3 regions of the Metapseudomonas cellulosilytica genome follow, and region 1 is predicted to be linked to each of the others. Evidence: predicted binding sites of a transcription regulator. Region 1 holds the regulator's gene; each other region holds the start of a gene.

Region 1 (5,025 bases):
TCAGCGCATTGAGGGCGTCGTCATCCTGCTCGCCCTCGGTGTGCAGGTGGATGGGCGTGCCTTTGCCCGCAGCCAGCATCATCACCGCCATGATGCTCTTGCCGTCCACCAGACTTTCCGGGGAGCGGCCAACGCGGATCTGGCACGGATAGCGCCCGGCCACGCCGACGAACTTCGCAGCTGCACGGGCATGCAGGCCAAGCTTGTTGATGATGGTGATCTCGCAGGCTGGCATCGCGGTTCCAATCCTTCTAGCTGAGGTCGCGGTGGCGAACCTGGACGTTCTTCAAACTGGGTTTCAGTGCGGCTCCCAGGCGCTCGGCGATATAGACCGAGCGGTGATGGCCGCCGGTGCAGCCGATAGCGATGGTAACGTACGCCCGATTGCTTGCGGCAAAGCGCGGCAGCCACTTGTTCAGGTAGCTGAGGATATCCTGGTACATCTCCTCGACGTCGGGTTGCGCGGCCAGGTAATCGGCGACCGCTTGCTCCAGGCCCGAATGGTCGCGCAGTTCCGGCTTCCAGTAAGGGTTGGGCAGGCAGCGCACGTCGAACACCAGGTCGGCATCCACCGGCATCCCGCGCTTGAAACCGAAAGACTCGACCAGGAAGGCCGTGCCGGGCTCCGGCTGGTTCAGCAGGCGCAGCTTGATACTGTCGCGCAGCTGATACAGGTTGAGATGCGTGGTGTCGATCTTCAGGTCGGCGAGATCGGCGATCGGCGCCAGCAACGCTTCTTCGTCCTTGATGGCTTCGGCGAGGGAGCGGTTGTCGTTGGTCAGCGGGTGGCGTCGACGCGTCTCTGAGAAGCGCTTGAGCAGGGTGTCGTGATCGGCGTCGAGGTAGAGCACGTCGCACTTGATATGGCGGCTGCGAGCTTCTGCCAGCAGTTCAGGAAAGCGTTGCAGCTGGCTCGGCAGGTTGCGCGCGTCGATCGACACGGCGACCTTGGGCTCCATCAGCTCCGTGTGCAGGAGGGCGCGCTCGGCCAGTTCTGGCAGCAGGCCGGCGGGCAGGTTGTCGATACAGTAGAAGCCGTGGTCCTCAAGAACGTTGAGGGCGGTACTCTTGCCCGACCCGGAACGGCCGCTGACGATAATCAGGCGCATGGCGAGGCCCTAGTGTCCGCTCTGAACGTCCACGACTACCTGGTACAGGCTGGTACTGTCCGGAGCCTGCCGCAGGCGCTCACGCACGTCGCTGCGGTCGAGCATGCTGGCGATCTGGCGGAGCAGTTCAAGGTGCTCGTCGGTGGCGGCTTCCGGGACCAGCAGAACGAGCAGCAGGTCCACGGGCGCGCCATCGATGGCGTCGAAATCGATAGGGGCGTCGAGGCGGAGCACGGCGCTGATAGGCGCCGTGCAACCGGTTAGACGACAGTGGGGAATGGCGATGCCGTTGCCGAAACCGGTGGACCCGAGCTTTTCCCGGGAAACCAGGCTCTCGAAGATATCCTGGTTATCAAGGTCGGGAAGGTCGCGGGCGACCAGCTTGGCGATCTGTTCCAGAACACGTTTCTTGCTGCCTCCCGGCACGTTCACCAGGGAACGGCCGGGGGTCAGGATTTGCTCGAGTCGAATCATAGGGGAGGGGTCAGCGGGCGGTAGCACCCTGCTGGCGGTTAAGCTGCTTTTCCTTGTGCTTGATCAACTGGCGATCGAGCTTGTCGGTGAGCAGGTCGATGGCCGCGTACATGTCTTCATGTTCCGCGTTGGCAACGACTTCGCCGCCGGCGATGTGCAAAGTGGCTTCGATTTTCTGTTTGAGTTTTTCGACGTTCATTATCACCTGCACGTTGGTGATTCGGTCGAAGTGGCGCTCCAGACGGTCGAACTTCTCGACAACGTAGTTGCGCAGGGCGTCGGTCACATCCAGTTGATGTCCACTGATGTTGACTTGCATACCGCTTTCTCCTTATTGCCCGTGTAGAAGAGACAGGCTAACGGGCCTGCCACCGGAACACTTTGGCGTGGGTCAATTTCCGCGTCACATCAGTCGCTTCCGTTCGCTGGAAGGCGCTATCCCAAGGGACTCGCGGTACTTGGCTACTGTGCGACGGGCCACTTGAATGCCCTGTGCCTCCAGTAAACCAGCGATCTTGCTGTCACTCAACGGCTTTTTCGGATTTTCCGCTGCGACCAGTTTCTTGATGATGGCGCGGATCGCGGTAGACGAGCATTCGCCGCCTTCCGAGGTGCTGACGTGGCTGGAGAAGAAGTACTTCAGCTCGTAGATGCCGCGGGGGGTGTGCATGTATTTCTGCGTGGTCACACGCGAGATGGTGGACTCGTGCATGCCCACGGCTTCGGCGATGTCGTGCAGCACCAGGGGCTTCATCGCCTCGTCGCCGTATTCCAGGAAGCCGCGCTGGTGCTCGACGATCTGGGTGGCGACTTTCATCAGGGTTTCATTGCGGCTTTGCAGGCTCTTGATGAACCAGCGCGCTTCCTGGAGCTGGTTGCGCATGAAGGTATTGTCGGCGCTGGAGTCGGCGCGGCGGACGAACCCGGCATAGTGCGGATTGACCCGCAGGCGCGGCACAGCCTCCTGGTTCAGCTCCACCAGCCAGCGTTCATTGTGCTTGCGCACTATGACGTCCGGCACCACGTACTCGGGCTCGCTGGCTTCGATCTGCGAGCCGGGGCGCGGGTTGAGCGCCTGAATCAGTTCGATGATCTGGCGCAGTTCGTCTTCCTTCACCTTCATGCGCCGCATCAGCTGGCTGTAGTCGCGGCTGCCGAGCAGGTCGAGGTAGTCGCCAGCCAGGCGCTGGGCCTCGCTCAGCCAGGGGGTGTTCGGCGGCAGCTGGCGAAGTTGCAGGACGAGGCATTCGCGCAGGTCGCGGGCGCCGACGCCGGCGGGCTCGAATTGCTGAATGCGATGCAGCACCACCTCGACTTCATCCAGCTCGATGCCGAGCTCAGGGTCGAAGGATTCGGTGATCTCGGCGAGGGACTCCTCGAGGTAGCCGTCGTTGTTGATGCAGTCGACCAGGGTGACCGCGATCAGCCGGTCGGTATCGGACATGGGCGCCAGGTTGAGCTGCCAGAGCAGGTGACTCTGCAGGCTTTCGCCCACCGAAGTGCGCGAGGTGAAGTCCCACTCGTCGTCATCGTTGCTCGGCAGGCTGCTGGCGCTGGTCTGGTAGACGTCTTCCCAGGCCGTGTCGACGGGCAGCTCGCTGGGGATGCGTTCATGCCATTCGCCATCTTCGAGGGCTTCGGCATTGGTCGCGACACTGGACTCCTGGAAGCTCGCTTCCTGGCTGCCGGAGTTGGGCATCTGGTCGCCTTCGGCCATGGGGTCGGAGGTGTCGAAGTCGTCTCCATCCTCCTGCCGTTCCAGCATGGGATTGGATTCCAGCGCCTCCTGGATCTCCTGCTGGAGGTCCAGGGTGGAGAGTTGGAGTAGGCGGATGGCCTGTTGCAGCTGCGGGGTCATCGTCAGCTGCTGGCCCATCTTGAGGACTAGCGATGGTTTCATGGCAGAGGGCTTAGCACCTTATTCGCCGGCGCTCGCGCGCCATCCACTACAGGGCGCGTTGAGCGCCACCAGAAGCAAATTATATGCCTGACCTTGAAGGATTTTCCTAGTTATCGCAAGTCGTCCAGCAGGCCAATTCGCCTGCGGTTACAGGCGGAACTCGTGGCCCAGGTAGACGTCCTTCACCAGCTGGTTGGCCAGGATGGCTTGCGCATCACCTTCGGCGATCAGTTGGCCTTCACTGACAATGTAGGCGGTCTCGCAGATATCCAGGGTTTCGCGGACGTTGTGGTCGGTGATCAGCACGCCGATGCCCTTCGCCTTGAGGTGGTGGATGATCTGCTTGATGTCGCCCACGGAGATCGGGTCCACGCCGGCGAAGGGTTCGTCCAGCAGGATGAACTTGGGGGCAGTGGCCAGCGCGCGGGCGATTTCCACGCGGCGGCGCTCGCCGCCCGACAGGCTCATGCCGAGGCTGTCGCGGATGTGGCTGATGTGGAATTCCTGCAGCAGGCTTTCCAGCTCCTTGCGGCGTCCGGCGCGGTCGAGGTCCTTGCGGGTCTCGAGAATCGCCATGATGTTGTCCGCCACGCTGAGCTTGCGGAAGATCGAGGCTTCCTGCGGCAGATAGCCGATGCCGGCGCGGGCGCGGCCGTGCATGGGCTGGTGGGTAACATCCTGCTGGTCGATCAGGACGCGGCCCTGGTCAGCCTTCACCAGGCCGACGATCATGTAGAAGCAGGTGGTCTTGCCCGCGCCGTTGGGGCCGAGGAGGCCGACGATCTGACCGCTGTCGATGGACAGGCTGACGTCGCGGACCACCTGGCGGCTCTTGTAGCTCTTGGCCAGGTGCTGGGCTTTGAGAGTCGCCATTACTGTGCTTTCTGCTCTTTCTTCTTCGGCTGGATCACCATGTCGATCCGCGGTCGCGGGGTGCTGACATTGGCGCCGGTGGCGCGGCCCGCGTTGACGATCTGGCGCTGGGTGTCATAGACGATCTTCTCGCCTTCGAAGGTATTGCCCTCCTGGACCACCTTGGCCTGGTCGAGCAGGATGATGCGCTCGTTGGCGGCGAAGTACTGGATGGTCAGGCCATAGGCCTTGACGATTTCCTTGTCCACGGCCGGCTTCTGCTCGTAGTAGGCGGGCTTGCCCACCGAGGTGAAGACCTCGACGTCGCCGTTGGCGTCCTGGGTGATGGTGACGGTGTCACCGGTGATCTTCAGGGTGCCCTGGGTGATCACCACATTGCCGCGGTAGACCGCGACACCTTGCTTGTCATCGAGCTCGGCGCTGTCGGCCTGCACGCGAATCGGCTGATCGCGGTCAGAAGGCAGTGCCCAGGCAGCGGCACTTCCGAGTGCGACGCCCAGGCTGAGCAACAGGGGGAGGGTATTAACGAACCTCATGCTGGCCTCTTACGTTGGACTGCAGGAGCATCCTGCTGTCATTCAAGTACGCTTTCATTCCATTCGCCGTAGTCACCCCATTGGCCGCCTCGATTCTAACGGCTTGCTGGGTCTGCGCATATTCCTGGTCGGG
Region 2 (5,025 bases), 160 kb from region 1:
AAAAGCTGGCGACCTTGTCGAGCATATCGTCCAGGGCCCCGGACTCCTCGCCAATGGCGGTCATCTGCACGGCCATGGCGGGGAAAACGCCGGTGGTACGCATGGAGAAGTTCAGCTGCATGCCGGTAGAGACATCCTGCTTGACTTTGTTTACCGCATTCTTGAACACCACGTTGCCGCTGGCACCTGCCACCGAGTCTAGTGCGTCCACCAGCGGCACGCCGGCGGCGAACGTAGTTGCCAGGGTTCGGGCGAAGCGTGCAACCGCGGCCTTGTAGAGAATATTCCCGACGATGGGCAGCTTGAGCACGGCTCGATCGGTCCAATCCCGAAACTTCTGCGATTTCAGGTGCGTTTGTTGCACCGCAAAGCCAAAGGCGAACAATCCAAGCAGGACGATAAACCACCACTTCTGAAGTACTTCGGAAATGCCGATCACCATCAGGGTAAAGGCTGGCAGTTCGGCGCCGAAGCTGGCGAACACCGACTGGAATTGAGGCACTACCTTGATCAGCAAAATGGCCGAAACGATGATGGCAACTAATACTACGGCAATGGGGTAGTTCATGGCCTTCTTGATTTTGGCCTTCAGTGCCTCGGTCTTCTCCTTGTAGGTGGCAATACGATCCAGCAAGGTTTCCAGGGCACCAGCCTGCTCGCCCGAGTCCACCAGGTTGCAGTAGAGCTCGTCGAAATATTCAGGCTTCTTGCGCAGGGAGTTGGCTAGGCTGTTGCCGGCGGACACCTCCTGCTTCACCTCATCCACCAGCTTGCGCATGGCGGGCTTCTCGAAACCCTCGCCGATGATGTCGAAGGACTGCATCAAAGGAACGCCGGCCTTCATCATGGTGGCCATCTGGCGGGTGAAGAGAGCGATATCCAGTGGCTTGATCGTCTGCCCTGCGCTCAACAGGGGCGCCGACTTCTTGCGTACCTTGGTCGGGTTGATGCCCTGCTTGCGCAACTGGGCCTTGACCAGGGCCGGGTTCTGCCCCGAGATCTCGCCCCTGACCTTGGATCCTTTCTTGTCTGTGCCTTCCCAGGCGAAGGTACTGTTTTTCAGCGCTTTTGCCGCCATGGATTAATCCTTGGTCACGCGGTTGACTTCCTCGAGGCTGGTAATGCCGGTCATGGCCTTCACCAAGCCCGAGGTTCGCAAATCGTTGTAGCCATCCTGGCGCGCCTGCCGGGCGATCTGGATGGAGTTGGCCTCCTCCATAATAAGCTGCTGCATAGCCGGCGTGACTTTAACCACTTCATAAATACCAACTCGGCCCTTGTAGCCCTGGTTGCAGTTGTCGCAGCCCACTGGGCCATAGAGCTTGAAGCTGCCGATGCTGGACTCCGGGAAACCCTCCTTGAGCAGGGTTTCCCGGGGGATCTCCAGTTCCTTCTTGCAATGGATACACAATTTGCGTGCCAGGCGTTGGGCGATGATCAGGTTCACCGAGGTGGCGATATTGAAAGCCGGCACACCCATATTGCGCATGCGGGTCAGGGTCTCCGCGGCGCTGTTGGTGTGCAGGGTGGACAGCACCATATGGCCGGTCTGGGCCGCCTTGATGGCGATCTCGGCGGTTTCCAGATCGCGGATCTCACCCACCATGATCACATCCGGGTCCTGGCGCAGGAAGGCGCGCAAGGCCTGGGCGAAATCCATGCCCTGTCTGGGATTGACGTTAACCTGGTTCACCCCTTCCAGGTTGATCTCCACCGGATCTTCTGCCGTGGAGATATTGATATCCACAGTATTGAGGATATTGATGCCGGTATAGAGGGATACAGTCTTGCCGGATCCAGTGGGGCCGGTCACCAGGATCATGCCCTGGGGCTGCTTCAGGGCGGCGAGATAGAGTTCCTTCTGTTCTTCCTCGTAGCCCAGGGCATCGATGCCCATCTGGGCGCTGGTGGGATCGAGGATCCGCATCACGATCTTCTCGCCCCAGAGGGTGGGCAGGGTATTGACGCGAAAGTCGATGGACTTGGCCTTGGAGATCTTCATCTTGATCCGGCCATCCTGGGGCTTGCGCCGTTCGGAAATATCCAGCGCAGCCATCACCTTCAGGCGGGCGGCAATACGGCTGGCCAACTGGATTGGGGGCTTGGCCACCTCATGCAGCATGCCGTCGGTACGGAAACGCACCCGGTAGGAGCGCTCATACGGCTCAAAGTGCAGGTCTGAAGAGCCGCCGCGAATGGCATCCAGCAGCATCTTGTTGACGAAGCGCACTACCGGAGCGTCATCGGCATCCACGCCGCCAGGGTTGTCCTTCTTGTCATCATCGACCGCTTCGACGTCAACGCCATCCAAGTCGACATCCCCAAGGTCCTCCATGCCGCTGGTGGCGGAGTCGAAGAACTTCTCGATGGCGTCGCCTAGCTTGTCATCCTCGACCAGGATGGCCTCGGTATTCAGCCCAGTACTGAACTGGATATCGGTGACCGCCTGGTGATTGGTGGGGTCGGAAATGCCTACAAATAGCTTGTTGCCACGTCGCCAGAGGGGCAGCGCGCGGTGTTGGCGAATCAGCTTTTCGCTGACCAGATCCTTGGGCTGGGATTCGCTGTCGACGCCGGAAAGATCGAGAAAGGCGACACCGAACTGCTCTGCTGCCATTTCCGCCAGATCGCGGCTTTTCACCAGCTTGTTCTGCACCAGGTAAGTGATCAGCGGGATCTTGTTGCGCTGCGCCTGGGTGTGGGCCTGAAGGGCGCTCCGCTCGTCCAGCAGGTTGGTCAGGACAAGCTGTTTGGCGAGGCCTGAAAGGGTGGGGGCAGTCTCTGTCATGGCAGGCGTCGGTCTGTGAGTTTGACTCTGCCTTATAACGTAGATGATCTTGGCAGCCAAATGCCTGAGCCGAGGGTGACAAAAAAGGACAGTATTTGCGGTTTATGGTGCTTTCAGTTACTCCTGCTCGCTATAGGAACGGCCCCGGTACGCCGTTTTTGGCTGCCCTTTCGACGGGTGCTGCATGTGGCACGTACTGTGCACTGATGGCGTTGTCAGGTTGTTTGACCCTCAGCAGATGGAGAAAAAAATGAAGGCTCAAAAAGGTTTCACCCTTATCGAATTGATGATCGTGGTTGCGATTATCGGTATTTTGGCTGCTGTCGCGATTCCGGCATATCAGGACTATGTGACTAAGTCTAAGTTTCAAGACATTGTGTCTGCTGCAGCCTCTGTTGAGACTGCTATTTCCGTGTGTCTGACTGAAAACGCAGGCGATGCAACTGCCTGTGACACCATCGCAGAACTCGGCATTACTACGCTTGTGAACTCTAAAGAAGCGACTACCGCTCTAGCTGTTACGGGAACCACTGCAGCTGTTACTGCCACAGCTGGAGCTCCTGCGGGCGGCTACACCTACATCAATACTCCGTCTTTGGCGGCTGGTGCAACCCAGGTAGTGTGGACTCAGAGCGGCACCTGTTTGGCTGCTAAGGTTTGTAAGCAATAAGTTAAATCCGGGTCGCTCGGAAATGATCGTATGACGGACCGTAGGGTTGGGTTCCCAAAGGGGCTGCCACCGTTCACCGCGATACTGTCTCGTCGCCGCTGATACCTCTTCCCATAACGCCCCGCCTCTGCGGGGCGTTATGCTTTGTGGAGAGGGGGAGATGCGGAGGATTAGCCACCGTGCGGTTGATTTGTCCTGCGTTTGCGTGGATGGGCTCTATCTTGCGTGAAGCAAGATAGAGCCAAAAAATGTCACTAATTGCTGATTCTGGATGGAGCTCTGTGGTCTGGTCAGGCTGGAGGTGCATGAGTAGTGTGCTTGATAGATTTGGCATGCTATCTGCTTAGGCTTAAACCAGGTCGCTAGACCTTTATTTTTACTTTAGGAGAACTCCATGAAGGTGCAAAAAGGCTTTACCTTGATCGAATTGATGATTGTGGTTGCGATTATCGGTATTTTGGCTGCTGTCGCGATTCCGGCATATCAGGACTATGTGACTAAATCTAAGTTTCAAGACATTGTGTCAGCTGCAGCCTCTGCTGAAACTGCTATTTCCGTGTGTCTGACCGAAAACGCAGGCGATGCAACTGCCTGTGACACCATCGCAGAAGTCGGCATTACTACGCTTGTGAACTCTAAAGAAGCGACTACCGCTCTAGCTATTACGGGAACCACTGCAGCTGTTACTGCCACAGCTGGGGCTCCTGCGGGCGGCTACACCTACATCAATACTCCGTCATTGGCGGCTGGTGCAACGCAAGTAACGTGGACTCAGTCCGGCACCTGTTTGGCTGCTAAGGTTTGTAAAGACTAAGCGTGTAGGATGGGGTGAGCGAAGCGAAACCCATCACCAGATTGTCTCGAAAGCCCTGTCCCTCGCGGCGGGGCTTTCGCGTTTCTATGCCTGCCTGTTGGCCGCAGTGAATGGCCATCCGTTTGCGCTGAATCCCAAGTCGACGTTTTTCACATTTGGGCGCTTTTCAACTGCGCCCGCAGCGTTTATCTTGAGCGCCGCGCCGGTGTAGCTCAGTCGGTAGAGCAGCTCATTCGTAATGAGAAGGTCGGGGGTTCGATTCCTCTTACCGGCACCATGATCCAGACAGAAAGCCCCGCATCAGCGGGGCTTTTTGTTTTTCGTGGGGCGGGCCATGGCTTGGTGCCTCGGCGATGCGCCTTTCAGTCTTGCCTGTCAATTTTGTCGGCAACGCTATACAGCTCCATCGCCGAGCACTTCATCAGTTCCGAGATGGCCTTGATAGCGTGGTGCAGGCCTTTCAGGTCCCGGTCGCTCAGGTGGTGTTCGAGGCCGTCGCAGCCCAGCAAGTCGGCTATGGTGCCGAGGGCGTAGCCGGCGGTCATGATGCGGTCGCCTTGGTGGTCGGCAATGCGGGCGAAGCTGTTCATAGCCCACCTCCTGCGACTCTCTGACCCTTGGCGATAGTCGCTACCCAGGGGTGTGCATTCCTTGCTGATGTGCGGGTGTGCATAGTCGAAGCTCCTTTTGCTTGGGAACTGCCGCGAATCGCCGCGAAACGATTGGGGTGGCAGCTGTGCACGGGTTCGCGGA
Region 3 (5,025 bases), on a different contig from region 1:
CCGCGACGAGCTGAAAGACCTCGCCTGCCTCGGCTTCTCCGCCGACCTGGTGATGCAGTCCTTCTGCCACACCGCCGCCTATCCGAAGCCCATCGACGTCAACACCCACCACACCCTGCCGGATTTCATCCGCACCCGTGGCGGCGTGTCCCTGCGTCCGGGCGACGGCATCATCCACAGCTGGCTGAACCGCATGCTGCTGCCGGACACCGTCGGCACCGGCGGTGACTCCCACACCCGCTTCCCGATCGGTATCTCCTTCCCGGCCGGCTCCGGCCTGGTGGCCTTCGCCGCCGCCACCGGCGTGATGCCGCTGGACATGCCGGAATCCGTGCTGGTGCGCTTCAAGGGCAAGATGCAGCCCGGGATCACCCTGCGTGACCTGGTGCATGCCATTCCCTACTACGCCATCCAAGCGGGCCTGTTGACCGTCGAGAAGAAGGGCAAGAAGAACATCTTCTCCGGCCGCATCCTCGAGATCGAAGGCCTCAACGACCTGACCGTCGAGCAAGCTTTCGAGCTGTCCGACGCCTCGGCCGAGCGTTCCGCGGCCGGTTGCTCCATCAAGCTGCCGGAAGAAGCGATTGCCGAGTACCTGAAGTCCAACATCACCCTGCTGCGCTGGATGATCGGCGAAGGCTACGGCGACGCCCGCACCATGGAACGCCGCGCCCAGGCCATGGAAGCCTGGCTGGCCAACCCGCAACTGCTGGAAGGCGACGCTGACGCCGAATACGCCGCCGTCATCGAGATCGACCTGGCCGACGTGAAAGAGCCTGTGCTCTGCGCACCGAACGACCCGGACGATGCCCGCCTGCTGTCCACCGTGGCCGGCGACAAGATCGACGAGGTGTTCATCGGCTCCTGCATGACCAACATCGGTCACTTCCGCGCGGCCGGTAAGCTGCTGGACAAGGTCAAGGGCGGCATTCCGACCCGTCTGTGGCTGGCGCCGCCGACCAAGATGGACCAGCACCAGCTGACCGAGGAAGGCTACTACGGCATCTACGGCAAGGCCGGCGCGCGCATGGAAATGCCGGGTTGCTCGCTGTGCATGGGCAACCAGGCCCGCGTACAGACTGGCGCCACCGTGGTCTCCACCTCCACCCGTAACTTCCCCAACCGTCTGGGCGACGCCACCAACGTCTACCTGGCCTCCGCCGAGCTGGCGGCCGTTGCCTCGATCCTGGGCAAACTGCCGACCGTGGCCGAGTACATGGAATACGCGAAGAACATCGACAGCATGGCTGCCGATATCTACCGCTACCTGTCCTTCGACCAGATCGCCGAGTACAAGGAAGCCGCGGCCAACGCCAAGATCCCGGTGGTCCAGGCCTAAGCCTGCACCGCGATCCTGGTGACGCAGAAGCCCCGCCCCGTGCGGGGCTTCTTCTTTTTGTCGTGCACACCGACGGGTCGACACCCCCTGCGAATTGCCAGCCATGCGCAGTGGCAGCCCGCCTCCGCCAAGCGGCACACACTTTCGACAGAGGGTCACCCTGTCCACCTTGCAGCTCCCCCGCCAGCAGCTATGTTGCAGGTATCAGCTGCCACCACGGGGAGCGCCGCCATGAAAGCCTGGTTTCTCATCCTCCTCTGCACCCTTGGCTTGGCCGGCTGCTCCAGCGAGTACCTGATCGCCACGACGGACGGCCAGCTCATCACTTCCGACGAGAAGCCCAGGCTCGACAAGGACACCGGCATGCTCAAGTTCGAGGACGACGAAGGTCGCGTCCAACAGATCCCGCAAAGCCAGGTGAAGCAGATCATCGAACGTTGAGGTGGCTCCGACCTCGAACCCTTGCCCCGCCCCGGCGGGGCTCGTTTTTTTCGGCTCCTGGCATAACGCTTGCTTGATCCGCCTCGACGATACTCACTCCAACGGCGGAGCGGGTGGATGACGATGGCGTCGATACCGGCGAGCCCCGGCTGCTCCGGATCGGCGCCATTTTGCTGACAGGTGGCAACCAAGATGACGGACACGCAGGACACCACGCGCGCGGACAACCTGGCCTGGTTAGCGGGCAGCGATGCACCGGAGAAGTGCATGCTCAATCTGGGCCTCATGCCCCTGACCGACTCGGCGTCCCTGATAGTCGCCGCCACCCAGGGCTTCGCCCAACCCTATGGCTTGACCCTGAACCTCCAGCGCCAATCCTCCTGGGCCACCTTGCGCGACAAGCTGCTCTCCGGCGAACTGGACGCTGCACAGGCCCTCTACGGCCAGGTCTATGGCATCGAACTGGGCATCGGCGGACCGGCTGCCGCGATGTCCATCCTCATGGGCCTGTGCCAGAACGGACAGGCGATCAACCTCTCCGAACCACTCAAGCGCATCGGCGTGACCAGTTCCGAGGCACTGGCCCGCCACGTGCGCCAAGGCGGTGCACGCCTGACCTTCGCCCAGACCTTTCCCACCGGCACCCATGCCATGTGGCTGAACTACTGGCTCGCGGCCCAGGGCATCCATCCGCTGCGAGACGTCGACACGGTGGTGGTGCCGCCCGCGCAGATGGTCACCCACCTCAAGGCGGCGCGCATCGACGGCTTCTGTGCCGGCGGCCCCTGGGGCGCCCTGGCGGTAGACCAAGGTCAGGGCTTCACCCTGGCCACCAGCCAGATGATCTGGCCAGACCATCCGGAAAAGGTGCTCGCCGTAACCCGGGAGTTCGCCGAGCAGTACCCCAACACCGCCCGTGCGCTGACCATGGCCGTGCTGGAGGCCAGCCGCTTCATCGACGCCAGCGAGGAGAATCGCCATAGCACCGCCCAACTGATCAGCGGCAGCGACTACGTGGACGTACCACTTTCGGCCGTGGAGGGGCGCTTCCTCGGTCACTACCAGGACGGCCTCGGCAATGCCTGGCAGGACGAGCACCCGCTGCGCTTCTTCGAAGACGGCCAGGTGAACATGCCCTACCTGTCCGACGGCATCTGGTTCATGACCCAGTTCCGTCGCTGGGGCCTGTTGCGGGACGACCCGGACTACCTGGACGTGGCCCGGCGCGTGCAGCGCCTGGACATCTACTGCCAGGCCGCCGAATCCCTTGGAATCCAGGTGCCGGACCTGATGCGCAGCGCCACCCTGATCGACGGCCGCACCTGGGACGGCAGCGACCCGGCGGGCTACGCACGCAGCTTCCCGATCCACTCGCTGGCCGGCAGTGTCCGGGCCATCGCCCCATAGCCACCAGGGAAGACGCCACCATGCTGCGTATCCTGCTGATCAATGACACCGCCAAGAAAGTCGGTCGACTCAAGGCCGCCCTGGTGGAAGCCGGATTCGAAGTGATCGACGAATCCGGGCTGACGATCGACCTGCCAGCCCGGGTAGAGGCGATACGCCCGGACGTGGTGCTGATCGATACCGAATCCCCGGGCCGGGACGTAATGGAGCAGGTGGTGATGGTGACCCGCGACCAGCCCCGCCCCATCGTGATGTTCACCGACGAGCACGACCCCAAGGTCATGCGCCAGGCCATCCAGGCCGGCGTCAGCGCCTACATCGTCGAAGGCATCCAGGTCGACCGCCTGCAACCCATCCTCGACGTCGCCATGGCCCGCTTCGAAAGCGACCAGGCGCTGCGCGCCCAGCTCTCGGCCCGCGACCAGCAGTTGGCTGAACGCAAGCGCATCGAGCTGGCCAAGGGACTGCTGATGAAAATGAAGAATTGCAACGAGGAGGAGGCCTACACCTTGATGCGCCGCCAGGCGATGAGCCGGCAGCAGAAACTGATCCAGGTGGCCGAACAGATCATCGCCATGCACGACATGCTGGGACACTGAGGACCACCCCCTGGCCGGATAGAGCTCTGCTCGCGAACCGGGCTTTCACGAGCTGGCGGCGCCCGTTCGACGCCGCGCCACCAACGGCGCGGCAAACTTCAAGAAACTCCCCTCGACAAAGGCCCTGCCAAGCCCTTATCTTCGCCGCCAGGCCACCGCAGTGGCCGACGTCGCTCGGACGGTTCCGGGCGCTTACGTATCCGAGGAAAGCATGGCTGACCAGCGTTCAGCGCGCCGCTTTGCGCGCATCGATCGTCTCCCCCCCTACGTCTTCAATATCACTGCCGAACTCAAGATGGCGGCACGCCGTCGCGGCGAGGACATCATCGATCTGTCCATGGGCAACCCCGACGGCGCCACCCCGCCGCATATCGTGGAAAAGCTCGTGCAGGTCGCCCAGCGTGAAGACACCCACGGATACTCCACCTCCCGCGGCATTCCGCGCCTGCGCAGGGCCATCTCGCGCTGGTACAAGGACCGCTACGACGTGGAGATCGATCCTGAAACCGAAGCCATCGTCACCATCGGCTCCAAGGAAGGCCTGGCACACCTGATGCTCGCCACCCTCGACCATGGCGACACGGTACTGGTGCCCAACCCCAGCTACCCGATCCACATCTACGGTGCCGTGATCGCCGGGGCCCAGGTGCGCTCGGTCCCCCTGGTGCCCGGCGTGGACTTCTTCGCCGAACTGGAACGGGCCATCCGCGAATCCATTCCGAAGCCGAAGATGATGATCATCGGCTTCCCGTCCAACCCCACCGCGCAATGCGTGGAACTGGACTTCTTCGAGCGGGTGGTCGCCCTGGCCAAGCAGTACGACGTGCTGGTGGTGCACGACCTGGCCTACGCCGACATCGTCTACGACGGTTGGAAAGCGCCCTCGATCATGCAGGTGCCCGGAGCGAAGGACATCGCGGTGGAGTTCTTCACCCTGTCCAAGAGCTACAACATGGCGGGCTGGCGGATCGGCTTCATGGTCGGCAACCAGGAACTGGTCAGCGCCCTGGCGCGCATCAAGAGCTATCACGACTACGGCACCTTCACTCCGCTGCAGGTAGCGGCCATCGCCGCCCTGGAGGGCGACCAGCAGTGCGTGCGCGATATCGCCGAGCAGTATCGCCAGCGCCGCAACGTGCTGGTGAAGGGGCTCCACGAGATCGGCTGGATGGTGGAGAACCCCAAGGCCTCGATGTACGTCTGGGCGAAGATTCCCGAGCCCTACGCCGCCATGGGTTC

The links. Region 1 encodes sigma-54, which starts transcription at its own class of promoters, with help from an activator protein. Its sites were predicted from a motif close to ANTGGCATNNANNTTGCTNT; they were not measured.
Region 2: ACFW0H_RS15135 (pilin) is a predicted target of sigma-54. The motif match lies at 2,974-2,993, and genes of this name have one in related genera.
Region 3: ACFW0H_RS10645 (CmpA/NrtA family ABC transporter substrate-binding protein) is a predicted target of sigma-54. The motif match lies at 1,837-1,856, and genes of this name have one in related genera.

What each region holds. Positions count from the first base shown of each region.
Region 1 covers NZ_JBHZGN010000010.1:52,209-57,233, reverse strand. Annotated here, with positions in the region: gene ACFW0H_RS14420 (HPr family phosphocarrier protein) at 1-235, opposite strand, end outside; gene rapZ (RNase adapter RapZ) at 252-1,109, opposite strand; gene ptsN (PTS IIA-like nitrogen regulatory protein PtsN) at 1,119-1,583, opposite strand; gene hpf (ribosome hibernation-promoting factor, HPF/YfiA family) at 1,594-1,902, opposite strand; gene ACFW0H_RS14400 (RNA polymerase factor sigma-54) at 1,987-3,483, opposite strand; gene lptB (LPS export ABC transporter ATP-binding protein) at 3,631-4,356, opposite strand; gene lptA (lipopolysaccharide transport periplasmic protein LptA) at 4,356-4,892, opposite strand; gene lptC (LPS export ABC transporter periplasmic protein LptC) at 4,879-5,025, opposite strand, start outside.
Region 2 covers NZ_JBHZGN010000010.1:210,915-215,939, reverse strand. Annotated here, with positions in the region: gene ACFW0H_RS15145 (type II secretion system F family protein) at 1-1,078, opposite strand, end outside; gene pilB (type IV-A pilus assembly ATPase PilB) at 1,082-2,788, opposite strand; gene ACFW0H_RS15135 (pilin) at 3,039-3,458, shown strand; gene ACFW0H_RS15130 (pilin) at 3,853-4,272, shown strand; tRNA gene ACFW0H_RS15125 (tRNA-Thr) at 4,474-4,549, shown strand; gene ACFW0H_RS15120 (hypothetical protein) at 4,635-4,862, opposite strand.
Region 3 covers NZ_JBHZGN010000006.1:303,800-308,824, reverse strand. Annotated here, with positions in the region: partial or broken gene ACFW0H_RS10655 (bifunctional aconitate hydratase 2/2-methylisocitrate dehydratase) at 1-1,339, shown strand, start outside; gene ACFW0H_RS10650 (YgdI/YgdR family lipoprotein) at 1,571-1,780, shown strand; gene ACFW0H_RS10645 (CmpA/NrtA family ABC transporter substrate-binding protein) at 1,973-3,187, shown strand; gene ACFW0H_RS10640 (ANTAR domain-containing response regulator) at 3,208-3,786, shown strand; gene alaC (alanine transaminase) at 3,998-5,025, shown strand, end outside.